Regions from separate parts of the Kitasatospora sp. NPDC059160 genome, predicted to be linked through region 2. Evidence: riboswitches for the same ligand, from Rfam matches in the RefSeq annotation. Region 2 holds a riboswitch; each other region holds the start of a gene.
The links. Region 2 has a riboswitch for cobalamin ahead of metE (5-methyltetrahydropteroyltriglutamate--homocysteine S-methyltransferase). Riboswitches for the same ligand answer to the same signal wherever they lie in the genome.
Positions count from the first base shown of each region.

Region 1: it holds a riboswitch for cobalamin, as region 2 does, so the genes downstream of both, ACFXOZ_RS36265 (HoxN/HupN/NixA family nickel/cobalt transporter) here and metE (5-methyltetrahydropteroyltriglutamate--homocysteine S-methyltransferase) in region 2, are expected to answer to the same signal.
Region 3: it holds a riboswitch for cobalamin, as region 2 does, so the genes downstream of both, ACFXOZ_RS17575 (ribonucleoside-diphosphate reductase subunit alpha) here and metE (5-methyltetrahydropteroyltriglutamate--homocysteine S-methyltransferase) in region 2, are expected to answer to the same signal.

Region 1 covers NZ_JBHZCN010000125.1:958-7,168, forward strand. The annotation lists gene ACFXOZ_RS36255 (hypothetical protein) at 1-827, opposite strand, end outside; gene ACFXOZ_RS36260 (ArsR/SmtB family transcription factor) at 881-1,264, opposite strand; cobalamin riboswitch at 1,346-1,540, shown strand; gene ACFXOZ_RS36265 (HoxN/HupN/NixA family nickel/cobalt transporter) at 1,572-2,693, shown strand; gene ACFXOZ_RS36270 (type B 50S ribosomal protein L31) at 2,766-3,014, opposite strand; gene rpmG (50S ribosomal protein L33) at 3,044-3,208, opposite strand; gene rpmB (50S ribosomal protein L28) at 3,374-3,610, shown strand; gene rpsN (30S ribosomal protein S14) at 3,610-3,915, shown strand; gene ACFXOZ_RS36290 (CobW family GTP-binding protein) at 3,921-5,090, shown strand; gene rpsR (30S ribosomal protein S18) at 5,123-5,359, shown strand; gene rpmF (50S ribosomal protein L32) at 5,401-5,574, shown strand; gene ACFXOZ_RS36305 (aminopeptidase P family protein) at 5,685-6,211, shown strand, end outside.
Region 2 covers NZ_JBHZCN010000011.1:45,879-52,089, forward strand. The annotation lists gene ACFXOZ_RS06895 (SpoIIE family protein phosphatase) at 1-1,482, shown strand, start outside; cobalamin riboswitch at 1,654-1,823, shown strand; gene metE (5-methyltetrahydropteroyltriglutamate--homocysteine S-methyltransferase) at 2,001-4,316, shown strand; gene ACFXOZ_RS06905 (hypothetical protein) at 4,412-5,140, opposite strand; gene ACFXOZ_RS06910 (hypothetical protein) at 5,161-5,520, opposite strand; gene ACFXOZ_RS06915 (glycoside hydrolase domain-containing protein) at 5,517-6,211, opposite strand, start outside.
Region 3 covers NZ_JBHZCN010000036.1:31,580-37,790, reverse strand. The annotation lists gene ACFXOZ_RS17595 (glycosyltransferase family 2 protein) at 1-608, opposite strand, end outside; gene ACFXOZ_RS17590 (hypothetical protein) at 655-1,509, opposite strand; gene ACFXOZ_RS17585 (glycoside hydrolase family 26 protein) at 1,634-3,088, opposite strand; gene ACFXOZ_RS17580 (hypothetical protein) at 3,228-4,208, opposite strand; cobalamin riboswitch at 4,669-4,801, shown strand; gene ACFXOZ_RS17575 (ribonucleoside-diphosphate reductase subunit alpha) at 4,995-6,211, shown strand, end outside.

The sequences.
Region 1 (6,211 bases), on a different contig from region 2:
AGGGCGGCCTGCCAGCCCTGGTGGGGCGGGACGAGGCGCAGGCCCATCCGCCGGGCGTCGTCGAGCAGGGCCGCCGGGTCGTGCCGGCTCCAGATGTTGGGGTGCAGCACGACGGCCACCGCGTACTCGTCGGCGGGCAGTCGGCGGACCAGCCGCTGCGGCAGGTCGGGGTGACGGCCGAATAACGAGTGCTCGCTCCAGGTGGAGTCGACGACGACGAGTCGCCGGCCGTCGACGGCGCCGAGGGCGGCGCGGTAGCCGTCGCGGGAGCGTCGGCTGCGCAGGATCCGGTCGAAGCACGGGTCGCCGACGACCTCGGCGACGTCCAGGGCCTCGGGGCAGGAGGCCCGCAGCCGGTCCAGCTGTTCGGGGTGGGAGAGGCCGAGGACGTCGACGAACACCTCTCCGCGGTGGGTGAGTTCGTTGCGGGAGAGGCCGGCGGAGCTGACCGCGTCGCCGGTGGACTCGGTGACCAGGCGGTTGTAGCCGGCACCGTGCGGGAGGACGACCAGGCGGGCGTCCAGCCGGTGCATGGAGGCGTGGACGGCGCAGGCGACGGCCAGGTCGAAGCGGTGGCGGACGGCGTCCTCCCAGTCCAGCACGGTGTAGCCGGGCAGGCCGTGGAGGTACTCGTCCAGGGCGCGGTCGGCGAAGGCGGAGCCGGGGTTGACGGTGAAGTACCGCTCGATGCCGTCCGGGTCGAGCAGGGTGAGGACGTCCAGGACCCGGGTCGCCGAGGTGAGGGTGCGGGCGACCGCCAGCACGCGGGCCTTGACCGGGCGGGTGTTCCAGCGGTCGGCGGGCCAGACGTGGGGGTGGGACGGCACATCGTGATCGTACTCACCCCGCCGCGCCCCCGGCGTGGTTTGCCGAGTGTCGGTCAGCCCGCCGCCGCGGCGGGCTCCTCGTGGTCGGCGGCGGCGCACTCGTCGAGGAGGGGGCGCAGGGCGTCGTCCACGAGCCGGTAGCGCACCACGCGTCCGTCCTTGTCGCCGGTGACCACGCCCGCCGTGCGGAGCAGTCGCAGGGCCTGGGAGACGGCCGGGTCGCGCATGCCGGTGGCGACCGCCAGGTCGCTGACGGCGAGCGGGCCGGCCCGGTGGAGGGCGAGCAGCAGGGCGAGCCGGCCGGGGTCGGAGAGCAGGGAGAACCGCTCGGCCCAGGTCCGGACGTGGGCGGTGTCCCCGATGGCGGCGATGGCCTCGCAGACCCGGTGTCCGTCGATGGTGCGGTGGCCCGCGCGGTCGGCCGGTACGAGATGCATGCGGACATTCTGGCAGCTCACGACCTGTGATCCTGGACACCTGCACAGGTGCGCAACCTTGCGAGGGTGTGGTCCTGCCCCTACGGTGTTCCCCGCCGTGGTGCTCGGGAAGACCGGTGACGGACCCTCAACAGGTCCCATTCCGGAGCGGCCCTCGCCACTGTGATCGGGGGACAGTCGTCCGGATCCACGTGCCACTGGGTGCTTCGTGCACCTGGGAAGGCGGGTCGGGAAGCCCCGTGAGCCAGGAGACCGGCCACGGCATCTCACGAAGTCATTCCACGAGGTGCTGGAGCGTGATCCGAAGATGACCCTGCCCGAAACCGCCGCGCCCGCCGAGGCGGGCCCCGCCCCCTCCGTACTGCCCACCTTCCGGTGGAAGCGCGAGGACACCCTCCGGACCGCCGGGTTGATGGGGGTGATCCTGGCCATGCACGTGGTGGCCTTCGGGACCCTCGTCTTCCTGGTCGCGCCGCACAACTACGCCGTCGGCACCCAGGTCTTCGGGGTGGGCCTGGGCATCACGGCCTACACCCTCGGCATGCGGCACGCCTTCGACGCCGACCACATCGCGGTGATCGACAACACCACCCGCAAGCTGATGGCGGACGGCAAGCGGCCGGTCTCGGTCGGCTTCTGGTTCGCGCTCGGCCACTCCTCGATGGTGGTCATCATGGCTGCCCTGGTGGCGGGCGGCGCCCAGCTGGCGAACACGCTGATGGACGACGACTCGGCCACCCACAAGTGGCTCGGGCTGGTCGGCACCACGGCCTCCGGCGCCTTCCTCTACCTGATCGGAGCGCTCAACCTGGCGGCGCTGCTCGGCATCCTCAAGGTGTTCCGCTCGATGCGGGCCGGGCAGTTCGACGAGTCGGAGCTGGAGGCGCACCTCGACTCGCGCGGCTTCATGGCCCGGATCCTGAACCGGGCGACCCGCTCGATCACCCGGCCCGGGCAGATGTTCCCGGTCGGCATGGTGCTGGGCCTGGGCTTCGACACCGCGACCGAGGTCACCCTGATGGTGATGGCCGGTTCGGGCGCGGCGGCCGGGCTGCCCTGGTACGCGATCGTCTGCCTGCCGCTGCTGTTCGCGGCCGGGATGAGCCTGTTCGACACCCTGGACGGGACGTTCATGAACTTCGCGTACCAGTGGGCCTTCTCCAACCCGGTGCGCAAGGTGTACTACAACCTGACCATCACCGGGCTGTCGATCGCGGTGGCCTTCATCATCGGCACCATCGAGCTGGTCGGCGTGCTGCACGAGAAGCTCGACCTGACCGACCCGGTGACCGGGTTCATCGCGGACATCTCGCTGGACAACGTCGGCTACGCGATCGCCGGGCTGTTCGTGGTGGTGTGGGCGATCGCCATCGCGTACTGGAAGCTGGCGGGCGTCGAGAAGCGCTGGACGCCCACGCAGCAGCAGTAGCGGTGGCGGCAGTGTCCGCGCGTCGCGAACGGCGCCTCCCCGAGCCGGGGAGGCGCCGTTCGCGTTCCGCCGTCAGTGCCGGTCGCCGTAGCGGCGGCGGAACTGCTCGACCCGGCCGGCGGTGTCGAGCACCCGGGACTGGCCGGTGTAGAAGGGGTGGCTCGCCGAGGAGATCTCGACGTCGATCACCGGGTAGGTGTTGCCGTCCTCCCACTCGACCGTGCGGTCACCGGTGACCGTGGAGCGGGTGAGGAAGGCGAGGCCGCCGACCTTGTCGCGGAAGACGACCGGGCGGTAGGCGGGGTGGATTCCGGGCTTCATGGCTGGGCTCCTCCGAGGGGTTCGTGCGGTCAGCGCTCTTCGCGGAAGTCGACGTGCCGGCCCGCGACCGGGTCGTACTTGCGCAGGACCATCCGGTCCGGGTCGTTGCGGCGGTTCTTGCGGGTCACGTACGTGTAGCCGGTGCCGGCGGTGGAGCGGAGCTTGATCACGGGGCGCAGTTCGCTGCGGGCCATCGGGCGTCCTCCTGGGGTCTCGGGCCCGTGGACCCTCGGGGTCCGGGGGCCTCCGGGTGCGGGGTTCGCGGGGATGGATCGGAACCGTACACCGAAATGGATGTCATTTTCATCTGGTGTAACGTGACCTCCGTCCTGCCCATTCCCGGACGCCAGGGAGCACCCATGTCCGCCCACTGCCGGCTCACCGGCCGCCGGCCCGGCTTCGGCAACGCGATCTCGCACTCGCACCGCCGCACCCCGCGCCGCTTCGACCCCAACATCCAGCGCAAGCGCTACTGGCTGCCCAGTGAGGGCCGGTACGTCCGGCTGGTGCTGAGCGCCAAGGGGATCAAGACCGTCGACACGATCGGCGTCGAGGCCGCCGTCGCCCGCATCCGCGCCCGAGGGGGGAAGGTCTGATGGCCAAGCAGAGCAAGATCGCCAAGAACGAGCAGCGGCGAGTGATCGTCGCCCGCTACGCCCAGCGCCGGGCCGAACTCAAGCGGCTCATCGCCCACCCCGGCACCGCCCCCGCCGAGCGCGCCGCCGCCCAGGCCGAACTCGCCCGCCAGCCCCGCGACGCGAGCCCCACCAGGGTCCGCAACCGCGATGCCGTCGACGGCCGGCCGCGCGGCTACCTGCGCGCCTTCGGCCTCTCCCGGGTCAACCTGCGCGTCCACGCCCACGCCGGACACCTGCCGGGCGTGCGCAAGGCGAGCTGGTGAGCGGCATGGACGGCACCAGGCTCCCGGTGGTGGTGGTCGCCGGGCTGCACCCGGACGAACGCCGGTCCGCCGTCGAGGAGTTGACGGCCGCCGCGGTGGACGCCGTGGTGCTGCGGCACGACCTGCGGGACGCCGCGCGCGGCCTGGTCCACCGCGAACTGCGGGACGCCGGCGGGGCGTTCGACACCGGCTCGGTCCCGCTGGTGAACGACTGCCCGTGCTGCGCCCTGCGCGAGGACCTGCTGCCCCGGCTGCTGGAACTCGCCGACGGCGGCCGGTACGGGCTCGCGGTGGTCGAACTCTGGGGCGGCAGCGACCCGCACCCCGCGGTCGAGGTGCTCGCCGGGGGCGAGGTGGACGGCCGCCCCCTGGCGGAGGCGATCGAACTCGCGGGCGTGGTCACCGCCGTCGACCCGGACCGGCTGGTCGGCGAACTCTCCGTGCCCGACGAGCTGGTGGAGCACGGGCAGCACACCGCCGCCCGGGACGAACGCACCCGCGCCGAGGCGCTCGCCCACCAGGTCGAGTACGCCACCACGCTCGCCGTGCCGCGCGCCACCGCGCACGCGCCGGGGCTCGCGCTGCTGCGCCAGCTCCACCCGACCGCCCGGGTGGTCCGGCTCGGCACCGGTGCGCTCGCCCGGGCCGCCCTCGGCGGCTTCGACGTGGCCGCCGCGCGCGACCGCGTCAACCCGGCGATCGCGCTGCTCCCCCAGGAGAGCGACGAGGCCGGGGTGAGCACCCTGGTCTGGGAGCGCCGCCGGCCGCTGCACCCGGAACGGCTGCACCGGGCCCTCGAACTGCTCGTCCCGGCCGCCCAGCGCAGCCGCGGCCGGTTCTGGCTCGCCAACCGGCCCGACCTGATGCTCGCCTGGGACGCGGCCGGGGCCAACCTCGCGGTCGAGGAGTGCGGGCCCTGGCTGATCGCCCTGCCCGACGCCGCCTGGGACCTCTACCCGCCGGCCCGCCGCGCCGCGGCCGCCCTCGACTGGCACCCCCTGCACGGGGACCGGGTGCAGCAGCTCAGCTTCACCGCGGAGGGGTTGGACGTCGACGGCCTCACCGAACTGCTCGACTCCTGCCTGCTCACCGACACCGAACTCGCCGCCGGCGAACCCGGCTGGAAGGCCCTCCCGGACGGCTTCCGGGACCTCCTCGACCCCGTCCACCACTGACCGACACCGCCCACCACCGCAAGGGAGCACCCGTGCGCAACCGCACCGCCGCGCCGAAGGCCCGGCCCAACCCGCTGGTCGCGGCCGGCATCGAGTACGTCGACTACAAGGACACCGACCTGCTGCGCCGCTTCGTCTCCGACCGCGGCAAGATCCGCAGCCGGCGGGTCACCCGGCTCACCGTCCAGCAGCAGCGGGCGGTGGCCCGGGCGGTCAAGAACGCCCGCGAGACGGCCCTCCTCCCGTACGCCTCCGGCACCACCCGTTAGCCCGGACCCGACGGCCCGGCACCACCCGACAGGAGCCCCCGATGGCAGTTCCCAAGCGCAGGACCTCGCGCAGCAACACCCGGCACCGCCGCGCCCAGTGGAAGGCGACCGGCCCGAAGCTCGTCCCGATCACCCTGAACGGCCGGGAGATGCTCGTCCCGCAGAACCTCGTCCCGGCCTACCGCCGGGGCCTGATCGACCCGGAGGGGAGGTGACGGCGGTCAGCGGGGAGTGCGCGGGGGCGCGCGGGGCGCAGTGGGGTGCCGGCGCATCCCTCGGGGGTGCTCGGCGGGCGCTTCGGGCCGGGGGTTCGTAGGCTCGACGCATGGCGGATGCGTACGCGGGGCGGCGGGAGCGGGTGAGGGAGCACTGCAGCGCGGCCGGCGCCGACGCGGCGCTGATCACCCGGGCGGCGAACGTGCGGTACCTGACGGGCTGCGCGCCCTGCGGGGCGACCCTGCTGCTGACCCGGGACCGGGTGCTGCTGACGCTCCCGGACGACCTGCCGCCGGACGACTCGGGGGAGCACCTGATCGCCGCGGACGTCACCCAGGTGCCGGTGGCGGCCGGGGCGGACACCGCCCTGGCGGCCGCCGCCACCGCGGACCGGCTGGGGGTGCGCGACCTGGCGGTCGAGGAGCACGACCTGACCGTCACCCGGCACCGGGCGGTCGCGGGCCTGCTGGAGGGCGGCCGGCTGGCGGACCTCGGCCAGGTGGTGGAGCGGCTGCGGGTGGTCAAGGACGAGCACGAGATCGCGGACCTGCGGATCGCCGCCGAGATCGCCGACCAGGCGCTGGGCGAGCTGCTGGAGTCGATCCTGGTCGGCCGGACCGAGCGGCACCTGGCGAT
Region 2 (6,211 bases):
GTCCTGCGGCTCGCCCCGGACCACGACGGACTCCCGCCCCGGTTCGTGATCCGGCACGTCAACCCGTCCTTCGCGGACTTCGCCGGCCGGCCGACGGTGGCCATCGTGGGTCGCCGACTGCTGGAGGCCTACCCGCTGGCGGCCGCACCGGGCGGTCTGGCCGAGATGGTCGAGCACGTCTTCGCCACCGGCGAGCCCTTCCGTACCCAGGACATGCGGCTGGCCGCCCTGGTCGACGGGGTGCCGCTGACCGCCCGGGCCCAGGTGGGCATCAGCCGGCACGGCACCCACCTGGTGGTCGTCTGGCGGCTCGACGACGGTACCCCGCGGGTCGCCCGACTGCTCCAGCACGCCCAACGCCTCGGCCGCATCGGCGGCTTCGAGGAGAACCTGGCGACCCGTCGGATCGACTGGAACGAAACCCTGTTCGAGCTGCACGGGCTCGCGCCGACCGACCGGCCGATCGCCCTCGACCAGCTCGCCGAGCACGCCCACCCGGACGACCGGCAGACCATCGGCCGCTTCCTGCGGACGCTGCTGCACCACCGGCGGCCCGCCTCCACCGCCTTCCGCCTCCAGCGCGCCGACGGGGTCACCCGGCACATCCGGGTGGTGGCGGAACCGGTGCACGACCCGGACAGCGGACTGCGCGTGGTCCGCGGCGCCTACCAGGACATCTCCGCCCAGCACTGGACCGAGGTCGCCCTGGCCGCCACCCGCGACCAGCTCGCCCAGAGCGAGCAGCAGGCCGCCGAGCGCAGCCGCCTCGCCCTCCAGCTCCAGCACGCCATCATGCCGCCCGCCCGGGGGCCGCTGGACCTTCACGACCTGCACGTGGCGGTGCGCTACCGCCCCGCCGAGAAGGACCACCTGGTCGGCGGCGACTGGTACGACGCCCTCGTGCTGCCCACCGGCGACGTCCTGATCTGCGTCGGCGACGTCGCCGGGCACGGCATCGAGGCAGCCACCGGCATGGTCGCGTTGCGCAACGCCCTGCGCGGCCTGGCCGCCACCGGTGCCGGACCGGGCCAACTGCTCAACTGGCTGAACAGCGTGACCCACCACCTCACGGACAACGTGACCGCCACCGCCGTCTGCGGGCTCTACGAACCCGCCACCCGGCGGCTGCGCTGGGCCCGCGCTGGCCACCCGCCACCGGTCCTGCTGCGCGAGGGCCGGGCGCGGACCCTCCCGCAGCTCGGCGGGATCCTGCTCGGCGCCGTCGACCAGGCGGACTACCAGGAGGAGGAGATCGTGCTCCGGCCCGGGGACACCCTGGTGATGTACACCGACGGGCTGATCGAGCGCCGCGACGAGTCCCTCCAGGCGTCGCTGAGCAACCTGACGACCCTCGCCGAGCGGGCGCACCGGCTGGCCGCCGAGGGTGGGGACGGCCTCGAGGGGCACCTGGACCACCTGTTGCAGTACAGCGGTGCCGACACCGACGACGACACCTGCTTGGTCGGGGTGGCGGTCGGCTGACCCGGGCCGTCGCAGCGGCCGGAGGCTGACCCCGGTCGCAGGCCGAGGTCGTCGGAGGCTGACGTCGTCTCATCATGTGGACGGTTGTGCGGTTCTCCGGCCGGAAAGCGGCGGGCTGCCCGTAGGGTGGCGGGTGCAGCTGGTTCGCCCCGTCCGCCAGGCGGGGTGTCGTAAGAGGGAACCCGGTGACGCCTTTCAACTGGCCAGTCCGGGACTGCCCCGCAGCGGTGAGTGGGAACGACCGCCGTCATACGCACTGGGCCCGGTTCGGGTCTGGGAAGCGACGGCCAGTAGGTGCCGGTCCTCGAGGAGGACGGGCGGGCCCGCGAGTCCGAAGACCTGCCACTGCCCGGGTGCGACCGTTCGCGCCCGGCCATCCGGTGACCTCGAGGGCGGGTCGGCGACCACACCTGGCGGAGCCGTACCCGTGTGCGGGGGCCCGTCCGGTCCGTCGTCCCTTCGCGTCCTCGTCCCCGTCGCCGGGCACTTGAGGAACCAGACTCGCGAAGGAGAGTCCCTTGACCACGAAGTCCGCAGCCGCGGCGACCCTCGCCACCGCCCACGGCTACCCCCGCCAGGGGCGGGGCCGGGAGTTGAAGAAGGCGATCGAGGGGTACTGGAAGGGCGCCGTCACCGCCGAGGTGCTGCTGGCCACCGCCGCCGACCTGCGCCGGGGGAACTGGCAGCAGCTCGCCGACTCCGGCATCGAGGAGGTCCCGACCGGCGACTTCTCGCTCTACGACCACGTCCTGGACACCACCGTGGCGGTCGGCGCGATCCCGCCGCGGCACCGGGCGGCGGTCGACGCCGACCCGCTGGACGGCTACTTCGCCATGGCGCGCGGCAACCAGGACGTCGCTCCGCTGGAGATGACCAAGTGGTTCGACACCAACTACCACTACCTCGTCCCGGAGCTGGGGCCGGACACCGCCTTCGCCGCGAACCCGGCCAAGGCCGTCGCCGAGCTCAGGGAGGCGCTCGCGCTCGGCCACGGCGCCCGTCCGGTGCTGGTCGGGCCGGTCAGCTACCTGCTGCTCGCCAAGCCGGCGCCGGGGGTGGCCCCCGACTTCCAGCCGATCACCCTGCTGGACCGGCTGCTGCCCGTCTACGCGGAACTGCTCGCGGCGCTCCGGGCCGCCGGTGCGGAGTGGGTGCAGCTGGACGAGCCCGCGCTGGTCCAGGACCGGACCCCGGCCGAGCTGAACTCCGCGGCCCGGGCCTACCGCGAGCTGGGCGCGCCGACCGAGCGCCCCAAGCTGCTGGTGGCGAGCTACTTCGACCGCCTCGGCGACGCCCTGGCGGTGCTGGCCAAGGCCCCGGTGGAGGGCCTGGCGCTGGACTTCACCGGACCGGCCGCCGCCAACCTGGCGGACCTCGCCGCCGTCGGCGGGCTGCCCGGCAAGCGCCTGGTCGCCGGGGTGATCGACGGCCGCAACATCTGGATCAACGACCTGGGCGCCTCGCTGGCCACCCTGGCCACCCTGCTCGGGCTCGCCGACCGGGTCGACGTCGCGCCCTCCTGCTCGCTGCTGCACGTGCCGATCGACGCCACCCTCGAACGCGACATCGACCCGCAGATCGCCCGCTGGCTCGCCTTCGCCAAGCAGAAGGCCACCGAGACCGCGCTGCTGGCCCGCGCCCTGCGCGAGGGCACCGGCGCGATCACCGCCGAACTCGCCGCCAACCGCGCCGACCTGGCCTCCCGCGCCACCTCGCCGATCACCCGCGACCCGGCCGTGCGCGCCCGCACCGCGGCCGTCACCCCGGGCGACGCCCGGCGCGCCCAGCCCTACCCCGTACGGGCCGCGGCCCAGCGGGCCCGGCTCGCACTGCCGCTGCTGCCGACCACCACCATCGGCTCCTTCCCGCAGACCACCGAACTGCGCGTCGCCCGGGCCGACCTGACCGCCGGGCGGATCGACGCCGCCGCGTACCGGGAGCGGATGGAGGCGGAGGTCCGCGAGGTGGTCGCCTACCAGGAGAAGACCGGCCTGGACGTCCTGGTGCACGGCGAGCCCGAGCGCAACGACATGGTCCAGTACTTCGCCGAGCAGCTCACCGGCTACCTGGCCACCCGGCACGGCTGGGTGCAGTCCTACGGCACCCGCTACGTCCGGCCGCCGGTCCTGGCCGGGGACATCTCCCGCCCGCAGCCGATGACCGTCGACTGGTTCCGCTACGCCCAGGACCTGACCGACCGCCCGGTCAAGGGCATGCTGACCGGCCCGGTCACCATGCTCGCCTGGTCCTTCGTCCGCGACGACCAGCCGCTCGCCGAGACCGCCCGGCAGGTGGCCCTCGCCCTGCGCGACGAGGTCGCCGACCTGGAGGCCGCGGGCGCCGCCGTCGTCCAGGTCGACGAACCGGCCCTGCGCGAGACCCTGCCGCTGCGCGCCGCCGGTCGCCCGGCCTACCTGGACTGGGCCACCGAGGCCTTCCGGCTGGCCACCTCGGGCGTGCGCGCCGACACCCAGGTGCACACCCACATGTGCTACGCCGAGTTCGGCGCGATCATGACCGCGATCGACGAACTCGACGCCGACGTGATCTCCCTGGAGGCGACCCGTTCGCACATGGAGGTCGCCGGGGAACTGGCCTCCGCCGGGTACCCGCGCGAGGTCGGCCCGGGTGTCTGGGACATCCACTCCCCGCGGGTGCCGAGCACCGAGGAGGCCGTCGAGCTGCTGCGGGCCGGACTGGCGGCGATCCCCGCCGAGCGGCTCTGGGTCAACCCCGACTGCGGCCTCAAGACCCGCGGCTGGCCCGAGACCCGCGCCTCGCTGGACAGCCTGGTCGCGGCCGCCCGCCGCCTGCGGGCCGAACTCGCGGGCTGATCGGGCGGGTTGATCAGATGGGCTGATCAGGCGGGCCGATCGGACGGGTTCGGGGGCGGGCGCGGCACGGCTGCCGGGCCCGCCCCGTGGGTTGGTCAGCCCGCGCGCTGGGTGCGGGCCAGGGTGCTCGCCTCGGTGCGGCGGTCCGGGGAGGCCACGTCCACCGGGGTGCCGGCGCCCGAGCCGGGGCGTTCGGCCCAGCCGCGCAGGCGGTCGGCGAGCCGGTTCACCCGGCGGTCCTGCGGGCCGAGGGCGAGGTAGAACAGCGACTCGTCCACCTCGTCGTCGTCCCCGCCCCAGCGCACCACGCCCTGGCAGTCGGCGAGGATGTCGCGCAGCACCAGTTCCTGGTGGGCGAAGAGGCCGCCCTTGGCCGAGGCGCCGGGGCGGATGCGGACGGCGGTGCCGGAGGCGAGGTTCGACTCCGGCAGTGCCGTCCGCAGGCCGCCGATCTCCTGCCAGCCGAGCAGGTCGCCGTCGGGGAGTTCCTCCACCTCGTAGTGGAAGCGCCGGATCAGGTGGACGAGGATCTCCTCGACGTCGCCGATCCGGAGGTCGACCGAGAGCCCGGTGCCGGCGACCTGGCGGGTCCAGACGGTGGAGACGTGGTTGGCCTCCTTCTCGATCGTCCAGCCGTTGGCGCTGGTGGGGAGCTTCCGTTCGGTGAGTTCGGGGAGCCCGGGAGCCTGCGGCGGGGTGGTGCCCGGGGCGGCCGAGGCCGTGCCCGGGAGCAGGGCGGCCGTGGCCGCGGCCGCGCCGAGGACGGCGGCGCCCCGGACGGCGGTCCGTCGGGTGACGGTGCGCCGGGTGACGGTGGTCTGCACGTTTTCCAACTCTCTTTCTCCTACAGGACGACGATGAGCACGAAGGTGGGCACCAGGGTCAGCAGGACGCTGGTCGGCCAGTACACCGCGCGGCGGCCGTGCGGGGCGGTGCGGCGCCGCAGGGCGCGGTTGGCGAACCACCACAGGACGGCGGAGCCGAGCACCAGGGGGCCGGGCAGCAGCAGCCACGGCAGGACACCGTCGTTCTCCGTCGGCTCACGGCTGGTCCAACCGAGTGCGGCGAGCGGCCAGTTGGCGGCGAAGTAGTAGAGCAGCCAGACCGGGACGATGCCGGGCACCCCCAGCAGGAGGTTCACGACGGCGGCGGTGGGGGAGTAGTCCCGGGGCCGTTCGGCGTCCGCCGGGGCAGCGGAGCTCACTTGGTGCGGGAGAGCAGGTTGTAGCCCTCCAGGACGTTGTACAGGCCGATCAGCTCGCGGCCGTACTGCTGGGCGTCCTCGCCGAGGCCGTTGTACCGGGCGAGCAGGGCCTGGGTGTCGGCCGGGCCAGTGGTCAGGTCGGGGCGGGCGATCTTGAGCTGGTGGGCGTTGTAGACCGTCAGGTAGGCGACCGAGCGGATGTTGTAGGCCGGGTCCTGGAGCTTGTCCCAGACCTCCCGCAGGTTGGGCTCGGCCAGCGGGGAGCCGTTGATCAGGCCTTCCTTGAGGCAGTAGTTGCGGGCGGCCATGGCGACCCGGGCGAAGATCTGGCCCCAGCCCGTGCTGCAGTCCTCCAGGATCCCGTTGCGGACGCCGGCGTCGGAGACCGCGTCGAGCGGGTTCAGCTTGCGCAGCTCCCACAGGACGGGGGCCTGGATCAGGGCCTTGCGCAGCTTCAACTCGCGGGCCAGCGCGGTGAACAGCCAGTCCGCGCTGAGCACCAGGTCGTACGCCTTGGTGGTGGAGACCCCGCCGAGGGTGACCCAGTCGGAGTCCGTCCAGCCGGAGCCGCCGGTCTCCGGGACGCCGATCGAGGTGAGGTACTTCTGCACGTCGCGCAGCATCGGGTCGCGGTAGGCGGTCTTGTCCAGGTCCACGTCGAGCCCGGCGACGCTGGGCAGGCCCGGGTCGA
Region 3 (6,211 bases), on a different contig from region 2:
ACCCAGACGTCGTCCTGCGCCTCGCCCTCCTCGATCCGCAGCTCGTGCGAGTAGTGATTGGCACGGGCCTTGAACTTGGTGCCGTTGGCCGTCTCGTACGCCTTCGGCACGGTCACCACCCGGATCAGCGGGTGGCGTTCGGCCAGCTCGTCGATCTTCTCGGCGGCGGCACAGCCCTCCTCGGTGAGGATGTCCACCCTCATCCAGGGGAAGTACGACGGCAGGTGCTCGACGTACGAGAGCACCGAGCGCTCCAGCGCCGGGTAGGTGTCGTGCCGGCCGATGGTCGGCACCAGCACGATCAGGAAGTCGTCCTCGGCCGGCGCGGGCGGGGTCATCCGGTCCACCTGCCGCAGCCGTCGGCGGACCATCAGCACGCCCTGGAAGCCGATCAGCACACCGAACACCGGCATGCCCCACAGGATGGTGATCGCCCAGCCGAGCGGGGTCGGGTTGGGCACGTACGCCCAGATCGAGAAGGTGAAGATGATCGCGAAGGCGGTGTAGAACGGCAGCACCCGGGGCTTCCAGGACATCTGTCGCTCGGCGAGCCGGGCGGCCTCGCGGGACGTGGTGAGCACCGTCCGCGCAGGGGCTGTGGACGTCATGGCGGAAGTCGTTCCTCGTCTGGTGTCGGTCGGTCCGGGCGGTCGGTCAGGCCTGCGGCGGGTGCGGGGCCGGCGGCGCGTCCGCGGGCGGCGGCACGACCGGGCCGGGGGCCACCGGAGCGGCGCCCTGCGGGCCGGGCGCGGGCGGGGCGGGCGCGGGCGGGGCGGCGGGCCACTGCTGCTGGAGCGCGGTCGGCTGGTACGTCGGCGCCGCCTGGGGCGGCTGCTGGGCGTACGGACCCGGCACGGGCGGCACCGGCTGGGGCTGCGCAGGCGGCCAGGCGGCGGGCTGGGCCTGCGGCTGCTGGTACCACACCGGCTGAGCCGGCGGCTGGGCCGGCCACCCGGGCTGCGGCTGCCCCGGCTGCGGCACTCCGTACGGACCCGGCTGCGGCGCGGACGGCAGCGGCGCGGCCGGAACCGCGCCCTGCGCGAGCGGCCAGGGCGTCCCGGCCGGAGAACCCTCCGGCTGCTCCCGCCACTTGGAGCGGGCGAGCAGCACGATCAGCGTCGCGGTGACGACCACGCCGAGCGCGAAGGTGGCGAGCTTGAGTCCGCCCTCGGTCGTCCCCGTGAACCACTGCCGCTGCGGTTCGTCCAGCAGCGCGCCGGTCAGGCTGCGCACCCGGTTGTAGCCCTCGACCAGTGCCACGCCCGCCGCCACGCCGAGCGCCCAGGAGCGCCCGCGCAGCAGCAGGATGCCCGCGGCCAGGTACAGCAGGCCGTAGTTGAGGCTTCCGGTCTCGGCGTCCACCGAGGTCCCGCCGTAGTAGAAGATGCCCTTGAGGTAGGTCGGGAAGCCGACCTGCCCGAAGCAGTTGTAGGCCGCCCAGCCGAGCAGCACCACGCCCCAACCGACCGCCAGGCCACCGGCCCCGCGTATCGGACGTGCCTGTGTCATCCCCGTACCCCCGCCCCTTCGGTCCTCTCCCGACCGTTCACCGAGCCCTCGGGCTTCGCCGCCACAGGATGCCACACGGCACAACGGACCCGGAATTCCGCCCGTTCAACGGATCCGGGCCCGATCAGCGGACGTGCAGCCCGCCCCAGTCGATGCTCCCGCCGGACGGTCCGGAGCCGCCGGTGATCGCCAACGGGCTGTGGTAGGTGGCGTTGACGTCCGCTCCGGAGTTGCGCGGCTGGTCCGGGGCCAGGTTGTCGGAGGTGAGGGACTGCCCCCAGACCGTCCAGATCGTCCAGGGGGTGCGGCCGAGGGTGTCCGGCTGGCGGGAGTTGACCGGCACAGCGAAGGACTCGGCGAGCATCCTCGGCTTGTGGTAGGCGGCGAGCCCGTCGTAGTAGCGCTTGGTCCAGACCTCGCCGGTGCCGATCGGGTGCGCGGGGCTGCCGCTGTAGTCGTCCACCCCGACCACGTCGACGTACTGGGAGCCCGGGTAGTAGTCCCACGGGTCCACGCCCGGGGCGCCGTCCCAGGAGACCGGTGTCCAGACGAACAGCAGGTTGTGCAGGCCCCTGGTCTCCACCAGGTACTTGTAGGTGATCCGCCACAGCGCCTGGTAGTCGGCCGGCTTCTGGCCCGCCCACCAGAACCGGCTGGCGCAGTCCTGGACGTTCATCTCGTGGTAGGGGCGCAGCAGCACCGGCACGTCGTGGGCGGCCAGGTACTCCAGGTGGTCGGCCAGGTAGGACAGGTCGGTGACGAGTGCGCGGTACTCGGGGGTGTCGCCCCCGGCGTCCACGACCCGGCCGAACCAGCCCGGGTCCTTGGCCGCCGGGGAGTTCGAACAGAGCACCCGGTCGAAGGACTTGACGGCGGACCCGGGGTAGGGCTCGTGGAAGGACATGCCGACGATCCCGGCCGGGGCCCCGCCGTTGTCCGGGAGTTCGGTGGTGCTGCCGTCGCAGTTCTGCTGGACGCCGGAGCCGTCGTAGGTGCCGTCGTCGGCGCGCGGGTGGCCGGACCAGACGGCGGTCATCAGGTCGACGGCGTCGTCGGTGTACTGCCAGCCGGTGCGGCAGGTGGGCCAGCGGCCGGCCGAGTAGGAGCGCGGGTTGCCGACGCCCCAGGCGTTCTGGCCGTAGCCGGGGCCGAGGTCGGTCTCCATGAAGCCGGGCAGGCGGCCGGTGATGTCGGCGGCCTTCTTGTAGTAGTAACCGACCTGCTTGGTGCCCCGGTAGTCGCCGTACTCGGGGTTGTTGCGCTCGTTGTGCGCCTCGACGTGCTGGCCGATCACCGTGCCGCCGCTGTGCCCGGTGCGGGCCTGGGCCTCCAGGTCCGCGAGGAACTGCTGGACGGCACGGGCGTTCGGCGAGGCCTGCGGGTCCCGGGCCAGCAGGTCCCGGCCCACGTCCGGCGGCAGGGTACGGCCGGGGGCGCCGACCGACACCGGTACCCGGACGGGCTGCCCGGGGTCGGTCCGGTCGTCGCGGTCCAGCAGCACGAGACTGCCGGCGGCGACCACGATGCCGGCCGCAGCCAGCACGGCCGGCCTACCGCGCAGGACTCTGGGCAGGGCCACGACCGCTCCTCCGGTTTCTCGCCGGCGCCGACCCCCGCGGACGCAACCGGAACACGCGTACGAATGACTCCGACGAGAGCCTGCCACACTCCCCCGGTCCCGGCGAACGGGTCCGCCGGGACCGGGGTGTCACCGCGGGTCAGCCGGTCGCGGCGGCCGCCGGAGTGCCCTGCGAACCCGGCGTGGCCGAGCCCGCCGCCTTGGCCCGCTGGAGCAGCTGGCCCTTCACGTGCTCGGCGAACCCGGCGGACGCCGCGGTCGCGGCGGCGTCAGGGGCGTTGCCGCCCTTCGCCGAGCCCTCGACGGTGAAGTAGGCGTACCGGCCCAGGCTGCTGTGCGTGCCGGTGCAGCCGGGGTTGGCGCAGAACGCCGGGCCGCCCGGCGCGGGCAGGCCCTTGAGCTGCCCGGCGTAGTTCTTCATCGCCGTCTCGGCCTGGATCTTGTGGTCGAAGACCGCGACGCCGACCGTCACCGCGCTGTCGCCGGAGACGTACGTCGCCCGGAGCACCTTCTGGCAGCCCTGGTCGCCGAGGACCTTGCCGAGCCCGCCGGTGGTGGAGTTGCCGTCCCAGCAGGGCTGGTCCAGCGCGACCACGGTCCGGTTCCAGGACACGCCGTTGACCGTCACCTGCAGCGCGGAGAACAGCGCCCCCGCGTCCTGCGGCGCCGGGTCGGTGGCGACCTCCCAGATCGGCTTCGACGGGTCGTCCGGCTGCCCTCCCGCGGCCGCACCGCCGTTCGACGGGCCTGGGGTCGACGGGCCGCCGTTCGACGAGCCGGGGGTCGGCTTGCCCGAGACGGACGCGGACGCGACCGCACCGCCACCGGGCTTGGCCGGGTCGTCCTTCTTGCCGAACAGCAGCACTCCGCCCGCGGCCAGACCACCCACCAGGACGACGGCCACCGCGCCGCCGATGATCCTCACCCGGCGCTTGCGCCTGCCGTCGGCCTCGTTGCGGTCCGCCAGCGCCGCCCAGTCCGGCTCGACGCGCTGCGGCGGGACCGGCTGCTGCGGCGCGGCCGGCTGCTGCACGGCAACCGCCTGCTGCGGGGGACCCGGCTGCTGCGGGGCCTGCTGCCACTGCGGCTGCGGAGCCGGCGGCTGAACCGGCTGGGGCACCGGCTGGGGCACCGGCGGGACGGGCTGGGAGAACGGCTGCGCCGCCGGCGCCACCGGTCCGTACGAGGCCGGCGGCGGGCCGAAACCACCGCCCGGCGGCGCCACCGGACCCGGCCCCACCGGCTGCTGATTCTGTGCGCCCCCCGGCCCGGCGGGAGGCGTCCCCTGCGGCCCGTGCCCAGGTACACCAGTTCCGTCGCTCATGCGCCCAGATCGTAGGGCATCACCCGCACCGTCCCTCGGCCCGGTGACCGTTCCGTATCGAAACCAGGACGCCCGGCGCGCCGGGCCCGGGTGTCCGGCACCCGGATCCGGGGTGTCCGGCGGGCGGCCGCGACACGTCCGGAGCGTGGTTCCGGGCCTCGGACGTCCACGAACCGCCACCGGCCCGGGCACAACCCGTCATCGCGACAACACACCACGCCGTACTACATGTGGTGTCGCATCGAGGAGACACCACTACATGTATGCTCGCTTCTGCTGTCGATGCAGGGGAACCCGGTGGGAATCCGGGACTGCCCCGCAGCGGTGTGCGGGCGGCTCCAGCAGCCGTACCGCGAGTCCGAGTACCTGCCGAACAGCGTGCGCCACGGCCCTCCCGCAGAGGCCGCGCCAAGCACCAGCACCACCCCTCCGGGCCTCGCGGGCGGGCCGGGGAGACACCTCGCGCGACGCTTTTTGCGTTCGCGCCGTGCTCCCCTGCCCAGATCGGCCCGGGTGACCCCGATCACCGCCGCACGATCGCCGCCAGGAGAGAGCGCCTTGACCACCGCTGCCTCAGTCACCCTGCCCGCCCAGGGCTCCGGTACCGCCTTCACCGACCCGACGGTCTCCGACCCCGGCGGTGCTCTCCTGCGGCTGCTCACCGACCGCAGCGCCGACCTCACCGAGGTCGACCCCGGCCATGTCGCCGCCGCCGCGCTGCGCGGCCGCCACGCCGGCTCGGACTTCGCCGAGCTGCGCGGTCTGGCCGTGGACGCCGCCGCGTCGATGATCGCCGAGGACCCCCAGTACTCGAAGCTGGCCGCCCGCCTGCTCGCCCTGGAGATCGTCGACGAGGCGAACAGCCAGGGCTCGACCTCCTTCTCCGCCTCGATCGCCGTCGGCCACGCCGAGGGCCTGATCGGCGACACCACCGCGGCCTTCGTCGCCAAGCACGCCGACGCCCTGAACGCGCTCGTCGACACCAAGGGCGACGACCGCTTCGAGTACTTCGGCCTGCGCACCGTCCAGTCCCGCTACCTGCTGCGCCACCCGATCACCCGCAAGGTGATCGAGACCCCGCAGCACTTCCTGCTCCGCGTCGCCTGCGGCCTGGCGGTCGGCGACTCCGAGCAGTCGGTGCGCGAGGTGTCCGAGCTGTACGGCCTGATGAGCCGCCTGGAGTACCTGACCTCCTCGCCGACGCTCTTCAACTCCGGCACCCGGCACCCGCAGATGTCCAGCTGCTACCTGCTGGACTCGCCGCTGGACAACCTGGACTCGATCTACAACCGCTACGCGCAGATCGCCCGCCTCTCCAAGCACGCCGGCGGCATCGGCCTGTCCTACTCGCGCATCCGCTCGCGCGGCAGCCTGATCCGCGGCACCAACGGCAAGTCCAACGGCATCGTCCCGTTCCTGCGCACCCTCGACTCCTCGGTCGCCGCCGTCAACCAGGGCGGCCGCCGCAAGGGCGCGGCCTGCGTCTACCTGGAGACCTGGCACGCCGACATCGAGGAGTTCCTGGAGCTCCGCGACAACACCGGTGAGGAGGCGCGCCGCACGCACAACCTCAACCTGGCCCACTGGATCCCGGACGAGTTCATGCGCCGCGTGAACGCCAACGCCGACTGGTCGCTGTTCTCCCCCGCCGACGTCCCCGAGCTGGTCGACCTGTGGGGCGCCGACTTCGACGAGGCCTACCTCAAGGCCGAGCTGGCCGGCAAGGCCGTCCGCACCATCCCGGCGCAGACCCTCTACGCCCGCATGATGCGCACCCTCGCGCAGACCGGCAACGGCTG